DNA from 4 places in the Cylindrospermopsis curvispora GIHE-G1 genome. Region 2 is predicted to be linked to each of the others. Evidence: predicted binding sites of a transcription regulator. Region 2 holds the regulator's gene; each other region holds the start of a gene.

Region 1 (4,760 bases), 1.3 Mb from region 2:
CACGCACTGAAAACCCAGATGCAATATTAGAAGATATCTTGACTGGTATACCAGAGGATGTGTCAAGACTGGTAATTGGCGATCGCGCTAGAGCTATTCATACTGCTATACTGGAAGCTCAACCAGGTGATGGTGTATTATTAGCAGGTAAAGGTCACGAAGATTATCAAATTCTCGGCACCGAAAAAATCCATTTTGATGATAGAGAACAAGCTCGTGATGCCTTACATTTAAGAGCAGCTCAGAATAGCTAAATTTGCAATGATGTTACTTTAGGGGTAAATATGCCAAGAACACAGAAAAACGATAATTTTGTTGACAAGTCTTTTACCGTTATGGCAGATTTAATCCTGAAACTTCTGCCAACTAATAAAAAGGCTAAAGAGGCCTTTGTCTACTATCGAGATGGTATGTCAGCACAGGCTGAAGGGGAATACGCCGAAGCCCTAGAATATTACGAAGAGGCTCTATCTTTGGAAGAGGATACTAATGATAGAAGTTTTATCTTGTACAACATGGGACTGATACATGCCAGCAATGGGGATCATGATCGGGCGCTGGATTTCTATCATAAAGCCATTGATTTGAATCCTCGGTTACCTCAAGCCTTAAATAACATCGCTGTGATTTATCACTATAAGGGCGAAAAAGCAAAGGAAGAAGGTGACAACGATGGGGGAGAAGCACTATTTGACCAGGCCGCAGACTATTGGATTAGGGCAATTCGTCTAGCTCCTAATAACTACATTGAAGCTCAAAACTGGTTAAAAACTACCGGGCGATCGCAAATTGATGTATTCTTTTAACCAATAACCAAATTTTAAATAACCAATTATTTATTGCTAAAACATGATTGATCGCGAACAGGTCCGCAAAGTAGCCAACCTAGCTCGGCTAGAATTAACAGCAGAGGAGGAGGAACAATTTACCTTCCAGCTAGGAAGCATTTTGGAGTATGTGGAACAACTGGGGGAACTTGATGTGAGCAACGTCCTTCCTACCACCAGAGCCATTGACTTGAGCAATGTAACCAGGGAAGACAAACTAAAACCCTACCCGGAAAGGGAGGCTATACTTAGGGGTGCTCCCCAACAGGAGGGTGACTTTTTCAAAGTTCCCAAAATCCTCAATGCGGAGTAAAGACCAGGACACCTAAAAAAATTGCCGAAGGACAACACCTGAACTGGGACAGGAAGTACCAACGGCGGTTTTATTGTTCTTAAAAAGACTAGAACCAGTCTACTGATAAGAGGACTGCTCGGCTTCTAATTGGCGAATTAGACTCTCGTCACCTTTTATTCTTGCCGCTTCCAGTCGGTGCTCAAGATTTTTGAGTATATTTTGTCTGTGTACTTGTTCAGCCTTTTTAGCTGCTTGTGATCTAGAACTAATCATTTCTGTAACCTCTTGTCTTCAATTCAGATGGTAGACCTTAACCACTCAAACCCAATGTTCCGTAACCTAAGTTACAGAAAAATAATATAATATCTGAAACTGAGGGTCAAGATATATTAGGTAAAGAAATGTTGCAGACCATTCTTGGGTTGGGATCCCCACCCCAGGAATAAAATTTAGTTCAGGCGCTGGGCGGTTAAACTGGCATTGCTTAATAGAAATAGTTGTCGTAAAATTAAGTAGTCCTTTCCGTTAGAGACGGCTTTTTAGTACAATATTGTGTGCAAATAGTCCAGGTTAAATATCTCTAGAATGGGGATTAAACACGGTGCAGGGGAAGCAAGCTGTGCAAATCGCGCTCGATTATTACCGAATTTTAGGACTCCCATTGGCTGCAACCGAGGAGCAACTGCGTCAGGCCTATAATGATCGCATTCTGCAACTGCCACAACGGGAATATTCTACCTTGGCAATAGCTGCTCGCAAGCGAATCCTGGAACAAGCCTATATGGTTCTCTCAGATCCGAAAGAGCGTAGCAAATACGATCAAGCATATCTAGCATACGCATACGATCAGACAAAAATAGAGATCGGACCGGAATTGGAGGGGAATGGGGAAACAGCTAACCAAAATCATAATCCTCAACCTCTAACTATAGACGTTGCTAAAGAAAACTTAGTTGGTGCATTAGTACTCCTTCAAGAGTTGGGTGAATATGAGTTGGTACTAAGATTAGGTCAGCCATACTTGACGAATAGGTCCCCAGGTAAGTCTGATCGTGAATCTAAAAGGCGTACGTTAACCAATGCTGATGAGTTGCCAGACGTTATTCTAACAGTTGCTTTGTCTTGTCTGGAATTAGGACGGGAACAATGGCAACAAGGTAATTATGAGAACGCCGCCATCTCCCTGGAAACAGGGGAAGAACTGCTGCTGCGGGAGAGAATGTTTACTAGTGTACAGTCGGAAATTACAGCGGATGTATGTAGACTCAGACCTTATAGAATTTTAGATCTATTAGCTCTACCGATGGAGCGGACCAAGGATCGTCATCAGGGTTGGGAATTACTACAAAACATTCTCGACCAAAGAGGTGGCATTGATGGTGTGGGGAATGATCAGACAGGTTTGAATGTGGACGATTTTCTCCGGTTTATTCAACAGCTACGACACCACTTAACAGTATCGGAACAACATAAACTTTTTGAATCTGAAAGTAAAAGACCTTCTACCGTAGCAACCTACCTATTTGTTTACACACTAATTGCTAAAGGATTTTGCCAAAGGCAACCAGCTTTGATTCGTCAAGCTAAACAAATTTTGCTTCGTTTGGCCAAACGTCAAGATGTACATCTAGAACAAGCTCTGTGTGCTTTACTACTGGGACAAACGGAAGAAGCAACCCGTGTTTTAGAACTAAGTCAGGAATATGAACAATTGACTATAATCAGACAGCAGTCTCAAGATTCACCAGATTTGTTACCAGGACTGTGTTTGTACTGCGAGCAATGGTTAGAGCAAGAGGTATTTCCCCATTTTCGAGACTTAACTAAACAGCAAGCTTCCTTAAAAGATTATTTTGCTGATAAACAGGTACAAGCATACTTGGAGCAATTACCAGCCGATCCATATACAACTGAGGAACTAAGGACAGTCAACAGTCAGGTTGGTTCAGGGATTGGCATTCCCCATACTAGCTTTAGAGAAGATGAACACCTACCCGTTGTGAGTCCCGTAGCAACCAGCTCCCAAAACCTAGAGGAATGGAAGGAATCTAAGGTGGAGGTAGCTTCTCAAATTTCCACTCCTCATCAACACCAGAGAGCAAGACAGTGGAAGATCTCGGGATATGGTCACGAATCTCATAGTTCCTTCACAGAGGAGGGAACAAAGCAATCCAGTAAGTATAAACATCGTAGACGAGGTTCAACTAGTCTTCAAGAAGAACAGATAGAAGAGAAACATTCACATACTCATTTACATAATAAGTATAGACAAAGTTTTACTCGTAAATTTCCTGCTCTAACTCGATTAAATACATTTTTCCTGATAGGAGGTATATTAGGGATGTGGATTTTAATACCTACGATTTGGGGGAGGTTAAACAGTACAATGGTAGACGAGCCAAATTTACAGGGAGGAAAACTTGTCGTACAGTTGAATCAACCAACCGTTGTTATACCTACACTCCCTCGTCAACCAGGATCACCATCCGGTCAACTCACAAAGGCGATCGCTCAAACACTAATTGAAACCTGGTTGTCGACGAAAGCAGCAGCAATGGGTCCCAATCATGAGATAAAACGATTAGACAAGATTTTAATAGATCCAGCCTTATCCCAATGGCAATCTATAGTTAGACAGGATATGGCTATAAAGCGCTATCGTAAGTATGAACATGAAGTGAAAATAGAACTTGTTCGTCATGAGGGGAATACCTCGAACAATGCGTTAGTGGAAGCTACAGTTAAAGAAATTACCCATTTTTACCGAGGGGGAAATCTCCAGACATCTGGTCGAGAAGCATTGCGAGTTAGATATGATTTAAACCGCCAGCAAAACTCTTGGCGCATCCGCAATATGACCATAGTGGAATCCTAAACATAAAATTGTGAGCGATCCGTTAAAATAGTTAGATAGCAGTGAACCAAAATCAACCGGGTTTTAGATTTTTCCACACCAATAGACTTGATTAAAATATGAACGCTACACAACAAAAACTGAAACTGAAACTACAGCAAGCATTAGTGGCTAGATTTGGCGAAGAGTATATACAGGTAGATCCCATTTTAGTAGCAGCAAGTAATCCTAAATTTGGTGATTTTCAGGCCAATGTGGCATTATCCCTGAGTAAAAAATTGGGAATGCAGCCCAGGGCTATTGCTACAGCTATAGTAGAGGAATTAGACGTATCAGATCTATGTGAAGTACCAGAAATTGCCGGACCTGGATTCATTAATCTAAAATTACAAACATCCTATTTAGAATCACAACTGAATGCCATTAAAACAGATCCCCGTTTAGGAGTTCCTAGGGCCGATCAACCTGAAAAGCAGATAGTTGATTTTTCCAGTCCAAACATAGCTAAAGAAATGCACGTTGGACATTTGCGTTCCACAATTATTGGTGATTGTATTGCCAGAATTTTAGAGTTTCGTGGTCATCAGGTATTAAGACTAAATCATGTAGGTGATTGGGGGACACAATTTGGCATGTTGATTGCCTATTTACGTGAGGTATACCCGCAAGCGCTCACCACTGCCAATGTTCTAAATATAGGAGATTTGGTCAGTTTTTATCGTCAAGCCAAGCAGAGATTTGATGCAGATACAACTTTTCAAGAAACAGCACGTCAAGAGGTGGT
Region 2 (4,760 bases):
CCACTGGATAAATCACTACATAGAAAAGCAGCTGCACTACCCACCTCTAATTGAGTTACAGTACGTTTAAGGGGAGCCACTTGCTCAACGTGGTGAATCATATCCAAAATACCACCCACAGCAGAGGAAGCCAGAGTGCGGATGGGACCTGCGGAGATGCCATTGACACGAATATTTTGGGGTCCCAGTTCTGCTGCCAAGTAACGCACACTAGCTTCCAGTCCAGCTTTGGCTACTCCCATTACATTATAGTTAGGAATAGCCCGCACTGCGCCCAAATAGGAAAGAGTCAGAATACTACCACCTTCTGTCATCAAAGGTTTAGCTGCTCCACTTAACTGAATAAGAGAATAAGTGCTAACCTCTAAAGCCTTATTAAATCCTAGGCGAGAAGTTTGACTAAAATCCCCACTTAAATCTTCCTTATTAGCAAAAGCTAGACAGTGAATGAGAATATCTAGCTTACCCCATTTTTGTTGAATAGCGTCAAAAGTAGCTTGGATTTGTTCTTCATTCTCTACATTACAGGGCAGAAATAAACTAGGGTTAAGGGGTTCAACTAACTCCAGGACCTTCTTTTCGAACTTACCCTTATCATCGGGCAAATAGGTAATTCCCAGATTGGCTCCAGCTGCATGTAGTTGTTGGGCAATACCCCAAGCAATAGACCGACTATTGGCAATCCCCGTAACCAGGGCATTCTTACCGGACAGGTTTAGCATAAAAATTGTTAACGCGATTGATCTTATTGAGAATATTGTTAAATTAAATGTTATCCTAAATGTGATCTTCATAATTCTCCGTCCCCATGAACCTTTTTATGGTGATTCTTTAAGAAGTTATTAAAGATCTGGCAAATTTTGAACCGAAAAAACCCGAAAATTGTCCTCCAGGGGAGGGGTGACCCACCATTTTAGGTTAAAAATCACCAAAATTGGGTATCATGATCGACAAAATAAGATAAACCGGTAAATTTGAGTATAGTAAAAGACAGAAAGATTGACGGTGCGTTCTAGATTTTTCAGTTGTATTCTTAGGTATTAAGTTTTTGTTTTTCCGGTGTTGGGTAAGGGAAGGGAGATGATCGTAATGCAAGATAAAGCCCTGGCAAATGTTTTTCGTCAAATGGCAACGGGGGCTTTTCCCCCTGTTGTGGAGACGTTTGAACGCAACAAAACCATCTTTTTTCCCGGGGATCCGGCCGAACGAGTTTATTTTCTTCTCAGAGGTGCTGTGAAACTTTCCAGGGTGTATGAAGCGGGAGAAGAAATAACAGTGGCCCTGCTACGAGAAAATAGCGTTTTCGGTGTTTTGTCATTGCTAACAGGTAATAAATCAGACAGGTTTTACCATGCTGTTGCTTTTACTGCGGTGGAATTGCTCTCTTCGCCAATTGAGCAGGTAGAGCAGGCCCTCAAGGAAAATCCAGAATTGTCAATGCTTATGCTGCGAGGCCTCTCCTCGCGGATTCTGCAAACAGAGATGATGATTGAAACTCTTGCCCACCGAGACATGGGTTCTCGGTTAGTCAGTTTTCTGTTAATTCTCTGTCGCGACTTTGGTGTTCCCTGTGCTGATGGGGTTACTGTTGACCTCAAGTTATCCCATCAGGCGATCGCAGAAGCAATAGGTTCCACCCGAGTGACTGTAACCAGGTTACTAGGAGACTTGCGGGAGAAAAAAATGATTTCTATCCACAAGAAAAAAATCACTGTGCATAAACCAGTTGCATTAAGCAAGCAATTTACCTAAAGGTTGCTAAGTTTGCTTAGGGGGGTCTAATTCACCAGGCAAGTTGTGTTTACTCTTACGGACCAATATCCCCCTGTGTCCACCGTGCAACAATTTTAATAAGGTGCAATTCTATGACTCCAAGACATGGATACCTATGGCTGTCAAACAATATTTAAACTTTACTATTCTATCCAATTCTTTTTCTCCACAGACCATGGTTAAAAGTAGTAAAGTGTATATGGAAGCTTTTTTGGCGGTAGGATTAAGATGGCCACTGGGTACATCCTCATAGCAGCAATTTTAATTTTGGGCGGTGTGATTGCCACCCTCGGCGATCGCATTGGTACCAAAGTAGGTAAAGCACGTTTATCTCTGTTTAATTTACGTCCCAAGAAAACGGCGGTTATTGTCACTATCTTTACGGGTAGTGTGATTTCCGCCACCACCTTGGCCATTTTATTTGCCGCCGACGAGGGTTTGAGAAAGGGTGTATTTGAGTTAGAAGATATTCAAAAAGATCTCAGAAACAAACGGGAACAATTAAAAACTGCTGAAGCTCAGAAGATTAATATAGAGAATAGACTAATTGCAGCTAGAAAAGCTCAAGAAGAAGCTAAAAACCAGCTTATAGAAACAAATAAGTCTTTACAAGAAGCAAATAGTAAACAAAAAGCTACACAAGCTAAACTTGACATTACTACTACAAAACAGATTAAAACTCAAACTCAACTCCGGGGAACCCAGAGCAAACTAGGTAAGGTTGTGGTTCAGTATAGACAGGCCCTGGGTGAACTGGAAAATTTATACCAACAACGCCAAGCCTTACAATTGGCAGTGGGAGAATTAAGAAGTGAACGTCAGCAGTTATATGCTCAAGCTCAACAAGCTATTGATGAGGCTAAAAATGCAGTTACCAAACGAGATCGAGAATTGTTCAACCGCAAAGCAATTATTGCACAGCGAGATCGAAAAATTGCTGGTTTGGATAGGCTAATTCAAAATCGCAATTTAGAAATTAGGAAACGAGAACAAATTATTGCTAGTAGAGAAGTGCAACTAGGGGAGCTAGAAAAACAGCAGCAGTATTTAGAACAAGAGGTAGCAAGATTGGAAAAATATTATCAGTCTTATCGCGACCTACGTTTGGGTAAATTGGCTTTGGTTCGTGGTCAGGTAATAGCATCTGCTGTAGTTAGTGTGAATAAACCTAGCGTTGCCAATCAGGTCATTACCCAAATATTTCAGGAAGCTAATAATAACGCCAGCATTCAATTAAATGAACCAGGAACCAACCAAAATAACACAGACTTACTACGTATAAGTGAAGAAAGGGTGGAACAACTGACTAAACAAATTCAGGATGGTAGGGAATATGTAGTGAGAATTTTTTCTGCTGGTAACTACGTAAGAGGGGAAAAACAAATAGAATTTTTTGCCGATGCTATGCCCAATCAACTGGTATTTTCTGCTGGTCAGGTATTGGCTACAACCTCTGCGGATATGAAAAGTATGACATCATATCAACTGCGTCAAAGGCTAGATCTAGTAATTTCTGCTTCCCAGTTCCGTGCCCGAAATGCTGGCATTGTGGAGAGAATAGAGATAGATGGCACTTTTTTACGATTTTTTTCTGAACTGGAGCAGTCTCAACAAGCTTTGGAAGTAAAAGCAGTTGCTGCAGAAAATATCTATACTGCAGGTCCTTTAAGAGTTAAACTGGTGGCAATATCCAATGGAAAAATTGTTTTTAGCACTTAAAAATGAATAATATAAATGGTATAAAAACACAGTGCACAATTTTAGGCTTTGACCCTGGACGTGACAAATGTGGTGTAGCAGTGATGGGAATAGACCGTAAACTTTACCATCATGAAGTTGTGCCAGCTAAACAGGTGATCGCCCATATTTCTGATTTCAGGGCAACTTTTTCCATTTCCAGAATTGTGATGGGAAATCAAACCACAGCTAAAACTTGGAAACAGCAACTGGAGCAGGAATTAAACCCCAGTTTGGATATTATCTTAGTAGATGAACGTTACACTACCTTAGCTGCAAGAGACCGTTATTGGCAGATGTTTCCTCCCAGAGGATTAACAAATCTCGTACCCAAAGGTTTACGTCAACCACCACGGGCTATAGATGATATTGTAGCAATTCTCCTAATTGAACGCTATCTTGAAGAACTGGGGATTTGCCACAAAAACACTACTAGTCATCCCATTTGTGACCAGTAGTGTTTTAGTATTTGTCAACCTCTTGTAGTGGCTATAGTTCATATTTCGGCCCGAATAGTAAAAGTATAATCTCCTCCTGGTTCCAATTGATAATCTTGTTTTTCTAAAAAGCGTCCCAGGGGATCCCTAATCAAGGCCCTTCCCCGAGAGGGTTGAATGGAAAGTTCTCCCCGGAGAAAATACCATTCAAAATGCCATTCAAAATTGCCAGCACTGACATCACCTTCCAGAAAGCCATGTTGCCAGGATTGACGGGTGATTCTCACGTGGGCAGTAGTTTCTGGTAAACGTTTAGCGCTGACCATGGAATAACAAGTGTAAATTTTCCTTCGAGTAAGAAAATTATACAATCACTGGAGAATATCCCATTACCCAGGTATCACGGATTTTAGATTTGTGATTTATTATACTTAATCTACAATCTAAAATCCTATAGCCCTAGCCACCGGGGGTGAGCCAGAACGCTTCTTCACTAAACCTTCTGGACAAAGCTAGATACAACTAGCGATTTGTTGCTGCGGCTTCTCGTGCAGCAGCTGCCTGATCTGGATGAATGCCCAATCGTGTCAGGTTAATTCTCCCCTTGCTATCAATTTCACGAACCTTGACAATTACCTCCTCACCAACAGCTACTTCATCTTCCACCTTACCTACACGATAATCGGCCAGCTGGGAAATATGGATCATGCCCTCCTTACCAGGTAAAAATTCCACAAAGGCCCCAATTGGTATAATCCTTGTCACACGACCCACATATACATCTCCCTCGTGGAGCTTGCGGGTCATGCCCTG
Region 3 (4,760 bases), 840 kb from region 2:
GCTCCAATTCCAACTCCCGTTGTTTTTGGCTTAAATCCAATATGGGCTGAATGTCATATTTACCACCGCGACTATTCAGCTTTTTCTGTATCAGTTGTGGGTTTTCTCTAATCTGTTTAATATCCAGCATTGGTCAGTATGGTTAGGTTTTTTGTTTGTCTACTCCACAAGCTATCTCGGTAGAGTTTACCCATTGTGCTGCACTAAGTGCAATTTGTGAAGTCATCACTCCAAAAAAGGTTGAAAAATCCCTAATTAACTATCTTGTGATTCGATTTAGTAAGAATAGCGAACAAACAAGCCCTGCAAAGTGAGCCGAAATTGTATTAGTGTTCGCTTGAACCACTAACATATCCAATCCACTAATCACTCGATTTGGATCCAATAGCTGGGTTGTCACAGCTTGGGGGGAAATTGATCTGGCAACCAATGTGCCCACAATTGCCTGGGCACCTAATAGTGTCACTAAAATCCCTCCTAGATTAATCCACACGCCTAGTCTTATCACCTGCACACTCTCTAGCTTTCGCGGACGATTGCTAGGGTTGGATGAGTCCAGTTGTTTACCAATTCTTGTATACCTATAACCTAAATAAATGCCCGCGCCTAAAACTATTAATCCACATATGGCTAAAAATATGCCCAATCCCGTTCCTGGATTGTTAGTAGGGCTACCTGGTCTCTGACTAAAAAAGGCATACAACAATACTATTATCCCAGATATCACACCTAATACCAGTTGTATCCAAAAACTAATCCAACCTCCTAGGCGAAACATCTGGGCGATCGCTCTTATATTAGTGGATTGCATTTCCGAGTCCTTCGTCATATTTAAATAATTCCCATAGGATCAATAAACTCTTTAGGAAAATTCTATAAAATTCAATGGATCTAGTAGCTTTTGTCTTAATGACTATCAAAAATCCCATTTAACTGGTTTGATTCCAGAATAGATCAACAATCATCAATAATAAATAGGTAGGATTCATTTAAAAAATAAAAGTCATGGATACTGCTATCATTCCATCCACCTTTCTCCTCACCTTGTTGTTAGTTGTGGGGTTGTTTTTCTTTATTCGTGCTTCCACCAAAGATCGCACTGAACGAGCAAAAATAGCCTCTGAAGACAATGAAACCATCCTCATGGGTCAACTCCAGGACTATTTCCAATCCCGTGCTTATCGAGTGGTTTCCGCAGATCCAGAAAAAAAGGAAGTCATTTTCGAGGGCTTTGTCCAACCTAGTTGGTTCCTGGCCGTGTTTCTGACTGTTTTAGCTGCTCTAGGTCTTGCTTGCCTAGGACTGGTTTTAGCCCAGCTTCTTTCCAGCCAAAATCCATTCTTTTTGGTTTTAGTAGCACCATTAAGTGGTATATTCTACTGGCGTCAATCCGGGAGAATTGAGAAGGTATTAATCAAAATGGAGTTTCGCCAAAATGAACAACACCCCTCAAGTATAATCACTGTCATTGGTCACCGAGATGAACTCGCAGAGTTAAAAAGGGCTTTACAACTGAAAATTGTCGATTGATTTTTGGTGATAGTCACAACAACTTAGATTAGATGACGAATAAATCGGCCAGTGCCCCATGTGTCAAGCTAAACCTTACTTCCTCACTAATCTTGCAGTGTGATCACCTTACACCCTGACACTAATTACTTACTTCCGACCTGTTCAGAGAAAAGAGAGGACACAACAAACTTTGTGTTGATGGTTTTACTAAGAAATAAACTTAACTCAGTTAGTTTAGTAACATACCCATTTATTCGCTTGATTTTGTTGTCACTCTCTGCTGCACTAGGTTTAATTATCCAATTGATTAGCACCACTGTCAGTTCGGCCACAAACTAAAAAAAAATTGAATTTTTGCGTCAACTGTTCAATTTTGCCAGTTAATTGATTTTGGGGTCAGAAGTAAGAAGTTGAATGCGTAAAAAAACCATTCCAGAACTTAGCGATTTGCCAGATTCACTAGTTCTGCACTAGCTGGAGTTTCCAACATTCTCAAGCTAGGGAACAAAAAATGATTTTCTTCTACGTATTGAGCACCAAACAGACCCTTTTCCGCCCAAAAATAACGGTCTGTGGTGTGTTCGTTCCTTTTTACTAATAGCAAGGCAGGAGGCAAGATACCTTCAGCGTGAATAAACTTTCTCGCTGCTGTCACTGGTTTGTCTTCGCCGCTTTCTATGCTGTACTGAGGCACATTTTCCAGAATCCGTCGTCCTTCCTGACGACGACGGCTTTTTCTTTTACGTCTCCTTGCCAACTTATTGTCCTCCTCTTTCAAGCTAGAAGATTGTAGTCACAGCTACAAAACTCGTGGTAATTATATACGGTTTGCCAGAAAAAATCAATGGTTTTTAACCTTTCGATACATCCCTATCAATCTATTTCCCAACTGGGATCAATTACTCAGTATTATTAAAATAATCTGTGTATATTAAATCTTAATAAATACGCAAATCGTAGTAGTTAAGGTGTTATATGATAGCTAATATAATAGGACTGTTGGGAAATTAGAATATGATTTACTCGCCAATTGGCTTAGTTAGGAATTAGAGTAGATAAGTGACAGCAATAAACAAGGTGGTAAAATGCCGCGCACTGATCAAACACAACCTGTAGATTGTGCAAGAACAACCTCTAAGTTCCAACCCTAGTAATTTTATCCGCCTTATCTACCATCAGTAGCAGTCATCCAATTATCAGTGGAAGTTAAAAAATGTTAATGTCTGCCAGTTCTGATTTTATTGCTCTATGTCAGGAGCAAGTATCATTGTTAACCCAGGGACTGGGAGCATCTTCAAGTGTGGTCTACTTAACACAGGAACTAGTAGACCACCCAAATGGAGAAGGGTTATTAATTCCTGTTCTGGTTTATCCAGAGGGATCTAGATTGGATTATTCCGGAGATTTGGCTAACTTGAGTGACTTGGGTTATGTTTTACCAGATCAGGAACAAAAATTGTTAGCACCAAAATTAGGCTCTCTTTCTTCATCTCCCCAGTTCGCAGACGATCATACTACTTATCTCAACTTAGAAGATAAATATCCATTTGGACAATATCAAATTGTCCTACCTTTAGTTTATGAAGGTTTAATGGTAGGGTTGCTTTTAACAGCAAGGGAGGATCGTCCTTGGAACCCAGTGGAAGAAAAAGAAATTCGCCGCATAGCTACCACTTTAGCGATCGCCTGTATATTGGATCAGCGTCAAGTTTGGTTACAACATCAACTGCAGCAGGAAAAAGCATTACAAAAGGAGCAGGGGGACTTACTAGATAATCTTTTACATCAGTTTCGTAATCCTCTGACTGCTATTCGTACCTTTGGTAAACTTCTTTTAAAAAGATTAAGATCTAATGATACTAATAGGGAAGTAGCCATAAATATTATCAACCAAAGTGATCGCTTACAGGAGTTATTGCAAAAGTTTGATCAGGTTTTAGACTCAAAAGATAGAGACACAAAAGCTATTCCCATACTAGGATCAGTACTTACAGTGGAAGCATCTCCCCAGAAAACAGCGCCGCTGTTGTTGCCAGGAATGGGAGAAGAGCCTACTAGTTGTCATATAAAAGATATACTACTACCCTTACTAGCATCTGCACAAGTACTAGCCCAGGAAAAAAGTATTAACCTGTTAGTAGATATTCCCAACCATTTACCACCAGTAAAAGCCAATATTAAAGCACTTACAGAAGTTTTCAGTAACATCATAGATAATGCCCTAAAATATACCCCTGCGGGTGGAAAAATCTCCATTCATTCTCTACAAAAAAATACAGACTTTCAGGGTATAGCTATTAGCGATACAGGACCCGGTATACCTAAAGAGGATCTGGATCATTTGGGTGAAAGACATTACAGAGGAGTACAAGCTAATACTGACATTCCCGGCACAGGTTTAGGAATGGCGATCGCCAAACAACTCATAGCACAAATGCAGGGAGAAATAGAGGTTTTCAGCCCTGCAGTAGAATCTCATAGCCCATGCTCTTCTCTTCCGGGAACCAGCTTTATTGTTTGGTTACCTCAATTACCGGATCATTTGAATCAACATCCTTCATAGGGGAGTTAATTTTACCGTTACGAGAGTTCCAACCATCAATAACCAATTTAGACACTTCAGATATCAACAAAGTTAATAAAACTAAGTCATCAATTTGACCAAGAACAGGGATAAAATCGGGGGCAATATCAATGGGACTAACCAAATAAACAATAGTTCCCATAATTACCCACCAGCGGTACTTAGGTTTACGGATCAAACTGCCATACCAAGAGTAAAGCGACTGTACGGAAAAGCTCATATTTTTCCCCAGAATTTAGTGGTTAAGAAAAATGTTCTAGCATAATTGCTATATTTAGTGTAGTGAGGAGACTGGAAAAGTGGATATTTTAGATTTGTTCAAGAAAGGCGGTCCAGCCATGTGGCCGCTGTTAGTACTGTCCGTGTTATCTGTAAGTGTAATCTTTGAGCGTCTGTGGTTTTGGCTACGAATTTTGAGCCAAGAGAAACAAGTAGTAGAAAGAGTGCTAGATGCTGCAATAGACAGCTGGGAAATAGCCACAGAAATTGCCCAAAAAGCCACAGATCAGCCCATAGGTCGTTTTCTATACGCACCACTGCGGTTGCAAAAAAGTGATGCTGAAACCTTTAAACTAGCCTTGGAGTCTACAGCAGCAGAAGAAATAGCAGGAATGAGAAGGGGAGAAAAACTTCTAGAATCTGTAATCGCCCTTTCACCACTATT
Region 4 (4,760 bases), 880 kb from region 2:
ATAGCAGCAGCATTAGCATTAATAGCAGTAGCTGCTTGGACTCTGGATGTGCCACTGTCAAAGTAGGACTTGAGACTATCCAGTGCATTTCTATCAAAATACTTACCAGCTAGGTCATAACTGTTGATTAAAGTTGTAACTGCATCGCGCATTCTGTGTTTCTCCCAATAGTTAATAGTTACTATCTATGATTGGATATTAAAGTTGGTTGCACTCATTTGATATTTGTCGTCCCCTTAGGACTGGGGAATATCAAATAATCCATTACATAAGAATTCTATGTTAAAGTTGACCCTGGTCATATAAAGTTTCTTATCTTGTAAAAATGGTGTTAAAAAACTTAACATAACCCAAAAACTTGAACAATCGTAACAAACAATACAACCTTGACAGGACTCCAGTCTTTAGGATATTTCAAATGGTGTATTATGAGCTAAATTAACCCCTATGGGTTAAAATGCTTAAGTAGAGTTTAGTGTAAATTAAAAGACTGGCTACAGAAGGAGCAAAAATGACAACCCCACAAGAAGTGTTAAAGATGATCCGGGATCAAAACATTCAGATGATTGATCTCAAGTTCATAGACACACCAGGAACCTGGCAACATCTAACGGTTTACCACAATCAAATTGACGAAAGTTCTTTTACTAGTGGTGTACCTTTCGATGGTTCCAGTATTAGAGGTTGGAAGGGAATTGAAGAGTCAGATATGACCATGGTGTTGGATGCTAACACAGCTTGGATTGACCCCTTCATGAAGGAACCAACTCTCAGCATTATTTGTAGTATTAAAGAGCCCCGTACGGGTGAATGGTATAACCGCTGTCCCCGGGTGATTGCTCAAAAGGCTATAGATTACTTAGGAACCACGGGAATAGGTGATACGGCATTTTTTGGTCCAGAAGCAGAATTTTTTATCTTTGATGATGTGCGTTATGACCAAACCGCTAATGAAGGTTACTATCACGTAGATTCCGTAGAAGGTCGTTGGAATACTGGTAGAAAGGGTAAAAATGGGGAAGCGGATGGTCCTAACCTAGGTTACAAAACCCGCTTTAAGGAAGGTTATTTCCCCGTGCCCCCGACCGATACCTTCCACGACATGCGCACGGAAATGTTGTTAACTATGGCTAAATGTGGTGTCCCTATTGAAAAACAACACCATGAGGTAGCTACCGGTGGTCAGTGCGAACTTGGCTTCCGCTTTGGCAAGCTAATTGAAGCTGCTGACTGGTTAATGACTTATAAGTATGTAATCAAAAATGTGGCTAGAAAGTACGGTAAGACTGTTACTTTCATGCCTAAACCCATCTTCGGTGATAATGGATCTGGTATGCACTGTCATCAGTCCATTTGGAAAGATGGTAAGCCTTTATTTGCTGGTGATAAATATGCTGGTATGAGTGATATGGGGCTTTACTATATTGGGGGAATTCTCAAACATGCACCTGCTCTACTAGCTATTACAAACCCAACTACTAACTCTTACAAACGTCTTGTTCCTGGTTACGAAGCACCCGTAAACTTAGCTTACTCCCAAGGAAACCGTTCTGCTTCTGTACGTATTCCTTTAAGTGGAGACAATCCTAAAGCTAAACGTTTAGAATTTCGCTGCCCTGATGCTACTTCTAATCCCTACTTAGCTTTTGCTGCTATGCTTTGTGCTGGTATTGATGGAATTAAGAATAAAATTCATCCTGGCGAACCTTTGGATAGGAACATCTATGAACTTTCTCCAGAAGAACTGGCTAAGATTCCTTCTACTCCAGGTTCTCTGGAACTAGCTCTGGAAGCACTGGAAAATGATCATGCTTTCTTAACCGAAACAGGTGTGTTCTCAGAAGATTTCATCCAAAATTGGATTGACTATAAGCTGGTGAATGAGGTCAAGCAGTTGCAGTTACGTCCTCACCCCTACGAATTTTTCCTTTATTACGATTGTTAATGCCAATCTTCTCTTAGGAATCTTTCTCCACAGTCAACTCCACCAGTATAGCTTTCGCTGCTACAAAGCTAACTCCAGACAACAACAGGAGTACAACCGTAAACAGTTGTACTCCTTAATATTTTCAGGCATGCGGAAACGTCCTTTATACCGTGTAGAAACGACACACTAAAAACACACCCTGCGCCCTTCATCAAGACAATTCTTAACGCACGCCCAGGTAATGAGGAATCTTTAGCTCATGGTCGCACCACTACGGCTATAAAGACTTTGAGTGGTAGGATCTACTTTCCCTTGAATTGGACTCCAATAGTGGCAAGTTTCTTCGGGTAGTCCCAACTCTTGGGCAGACCGCATTAACATTGATTGCTGACGGTTTTTAACTTGTTGGTGTTGACGTACCATTAAAGCACGGGACTTTTCTTGGATAGACATATTTTTTTCCTCTTCTTTTTTGATGTGGATGGGTTTTCTGTTCCCACTCCTTCATAATAACAGGGAATTCCGTAACTTAAACTACCAAATCCCAAATTGTTACAAAAATTTACAATCAAGTTATGGGTTTACAATAAGTAAGGAAAAAACGCCAAGCAATCTTGATCCTGGTATCTTTAGTAAAATACTTTTATGTTCAACGACTTGATAAAACTCAGCTATCAAACTTGCCAACAAGGAAAAACCTACTTTAGTCTAGCTCATAAATTCTTGGGTACGCGAGTTAAAAACCATCTTTACCCTAACTTGAACAAGTCTCAACCAATTTCTCAACAGGCGATCGCTAACTTACAGGAAAGACTCCATAGATTATTGGAATGGGATTGGCGGGATGCTGAACAAGGTGTATATACTTATGATCTACTATTTGACAATTCCTGGTTAGACTTTTGTTTATACTATCCTGCGCTCTGTGTAGACATGTTTAAAGTGTGGGAAAGAGCAAACCGTCAGCAATATCAAGATTTTTCCCAACCACAGGAGCAAAAAATCTATCCCAGCTACTATTTGCAAAACTTTCATCATCAGACAGATGGCTATTTAAGCGACCTTTCTGCCAACTTGTATGACCTGCAGGTAGAAATCCTATTTAGTGGGACTGGGGACGCTATGAGACGTCGTATTCTATCACCTCTCAAGCATCAACTGAAAAAATTCTCCAACCATATCCGTATTTTAGACGTAGGTTGTGGCACTGGCAGAACCATAAAATTACTGAGACGGGCAATACCTGAAGCATCTCTATTTGGCGTTGATCTATCGCCCAACTACTTGCGCAAGGCCAATCAACTTCTAGTTGAAAATTATACTGAATTACCCCAGCTCATCCAAGCCAATGCGGAAGAACTACCCTATTTAGACAATTATTTCCATGGGGTAACTAGTGTTTTTCTATTTCATGAATTACCAGCAGCAGTGCGACAAACAGTAATTGAACAATGTTTCCGAGTTATTAAACCAGGGGGAGTTTTCATTATTTGTGATTCCATTCAAATAAGTGATTCTCCTGAGCTAGTTGATATAATTAACAACTTTCCTCGCACATTTCATGAACCTTACTATATCAATTATAGTCTTGATGATTTAGTAGCAAGATTAGAGAAAGCAGGTTTTAAACACGTGGAAACCCAAGTACATTTCTTGAGTAAGTATATAATTGCTTGCAAACCTGTCTGATAAATAGAGTTACGTATGGTTTATACCTTGCCATCCCCTTGTAGGTGACAGTCAAAAACACGCTAGGAGAGACAGGTAAACCCGTCTCTCCTAGCATCCGTTTAGTTTAACCCAGGGAGAAGTCAAACCCGGAAATATGGTCAGAAAATATTTGGTTTGTTGCTGGAGTTCTGTTATCAACTTACGTCAATCTCAACAACCTTGATGCTTTTAGTAGTTCTAGAGGTTATTGGGTAAACGTCAATCCATTAACTTGTTGTATTTCTGTCAATACAAATCAATTGTGAACCTAAGAACAGAAAATGTAGTGCATTAACTGTGAATGTTTCTGTTCTGGAAAGAGTACAAAAAATTAAACACCCATTAATTTTTTGGCTTTTAGCTACAAGTAGAGACCCTTAAGGAAGGGTAGTTGGTTTAGCAAATAGCTTTTAGACTACATGCGTTTAGGCTAAAGAAATAACTCCGAAAAACTCTATTGATTCTTTGCGTCCACTACCACGGTGGGGTGCTGGTTCCTCGGGTTGATTAGGACTGGGTTTAGAACTGTTTGCAAGCAGTAAACCCCTTCCGGAATTAGAGGTTGACAACCGCGAGGGATTGGTGGACACAGTTTTGAGATGAAAAGCTAAGGAACCGAGTATCATACTTGATACTAAAATTGAAATGGCAGCACGCATAGTAGATGTCTATTTTAGAACTCTCTGTTTAACTTATACTTACCTTGAAGGTGTGGATCCGGATGATTTTGAAGAAACCCAATTTCATAGTATCTCAATATGCTCCGCAAGAATCCAGCTACCAGAAGAATTTAAACATCCTCTGATGCAAATCTTGCAATTGTGATTGAGAACTTCTAACTGTTGATTAACAGCTGACTCCAAAGTAACAATTTTCCACGTTGTAAAACACAAGTCCGGGCAATTTGTGATAGTAAACTCGTAATCTTGTTTACCGATGCGACTAAAAATTCCTATCCAACAGTCATGGTTTAACTGATTATGCTCATCAATTGATAAACCTGAAAATGATGGAAATTCAACTAACGGATATCCTTCCCCAGAGGTCAAAATGTTACCACTTGGGGGATAGGTTTCTGGATGATTTAAAATATCAATTTGCCAGTTTAACCAATCCGGATGAT

The links. Region 2 encodes NtcA, which controls nitrogen genes in cyanobacteria. Its sites were predicted from a motif close to TNTGTANNNNNNNNTACANA; they were not measured.
Region 1: pirA (arginine synthesis PII-interacting regulator PirA) is a predicted target of NtcA. The motif match lies at 1,454-1,473, and genes of this name have one in related genera.
Region 3: IAR63_RS09290 (DUF3155 domain-containing protein) is a predicted target of NtcA. The motif match lies at 2,299-2,318, and genes of this name have one in related genera.
Region 4: gifA (glutamine synthetase inactivation factor IF7A) is a predicted target of NtcA. The motif match lies at 2,449-2,468, and genes of this name have one in related genera.

Annotation. Positions count from the first base shown of each region.
Region 1 is NZ_CP060822.1:2,521,030-2,525,789, forward strand. It holds gene IAR63_RS11175 (UDP-N-acetylmuramoyl-L-alanyl-D-glutamate--2,6-diaminopimelate ligase) at 1-254, shown strand, start outside; gene IAR63_RS11180 (photosystem I assembly protein Ycf3) at 285-806, shown strand; gene gatC (Asp-tRNA(Asn)/Glu-tRNA(Gln) amidotransferase subunit GatC) at 850-1,140, shown strand; gene pirA (arginine synthesis PII-interacting regulator PirA) at 1,240-1,395, opposite strand; gene IAR63_RS11195 (IMS domain-containing protein) at 1,724-3,997, shown strand; gene argS (arginine--tRNA ligase) at 4,096-4,760, shown strand, end outside.
Region 2 is NZ_CP060822.1:1,233,663-1,238,422, forward strand. It holds gene fabI (enoyl-ACP reductase FabI) at 1-722, opposite strand, end outside; gene ntcA (global nitrogen regulator NtcA) at 1,081-1,752, shown strand; gene IAR63_RS05810 (DUF3084 domain-containing protein) at 2,002-3,492, shown strand; gene IAR63_RS05815 (pre-16S rRNA-processing nuclease YqgF) at 3,495-3,968, shown strand; gene IAR63_RS05820 (DUF3146 family protein) at 4,007-4,273, opposite strand; gene IAR63_RS05825 (polyribonucleotide nucleotidyltransferase) at 4,470-4,760, opposite strand, start outside.
Region 3 is NZ_CP060822.1:2,074,797-2,079,556, forward strand. It holds gene serS (serine--tRNA ligase) at 1-130, opposite strand, end outside; gene IAR63_RS09280 (DUF3611 family protein) at 260-829, opposite strand; gene IAR63_RS09285 (cofactor assembly of complex C subunit B) at 1,006-1,530, shown strand; gene IAR63_RS09290 (DUF3155 domain-containing protein) at 1,952-2,269, opposite strand; gene IAR63_RS09295 (GAF domain-containing sensor histidine kinase) at 2,726-4,075, shown strand; gene IAR63_RS09300 (YkvA family protein) at 4,023-4,316, opposite strand; gene IAR63_RS09305 (MotA/TolQ/ExbB proton channel family protein) at 4,396-4,760, shown strand, end outside.
Region 4 is NZ_CP060822.1:2,114,908-2,119,667, reverse strand. It holds gene apcB (allophycocyanin subunit beta) at 1-152, opposite strand, end outside; gene glnA (type I glutamate--ammonia ligase) at 512-1,945, shown strand; gene gifA (glutamine synthetase inactivation factor IF7A) at 2,180-2,380, opposite strand; gene IAR63_RS09480 (class I SAM-dependent methyltransferase) at 2,573-3,616, shown strand; gene patX (heterocyst-inhibiting protein PatX) at 4,063-4,263, opposite strand; gene IAR63_RS09475 (FAD-dependent oxidoreductase) at 4,381-4,760, opposite strand, start outside.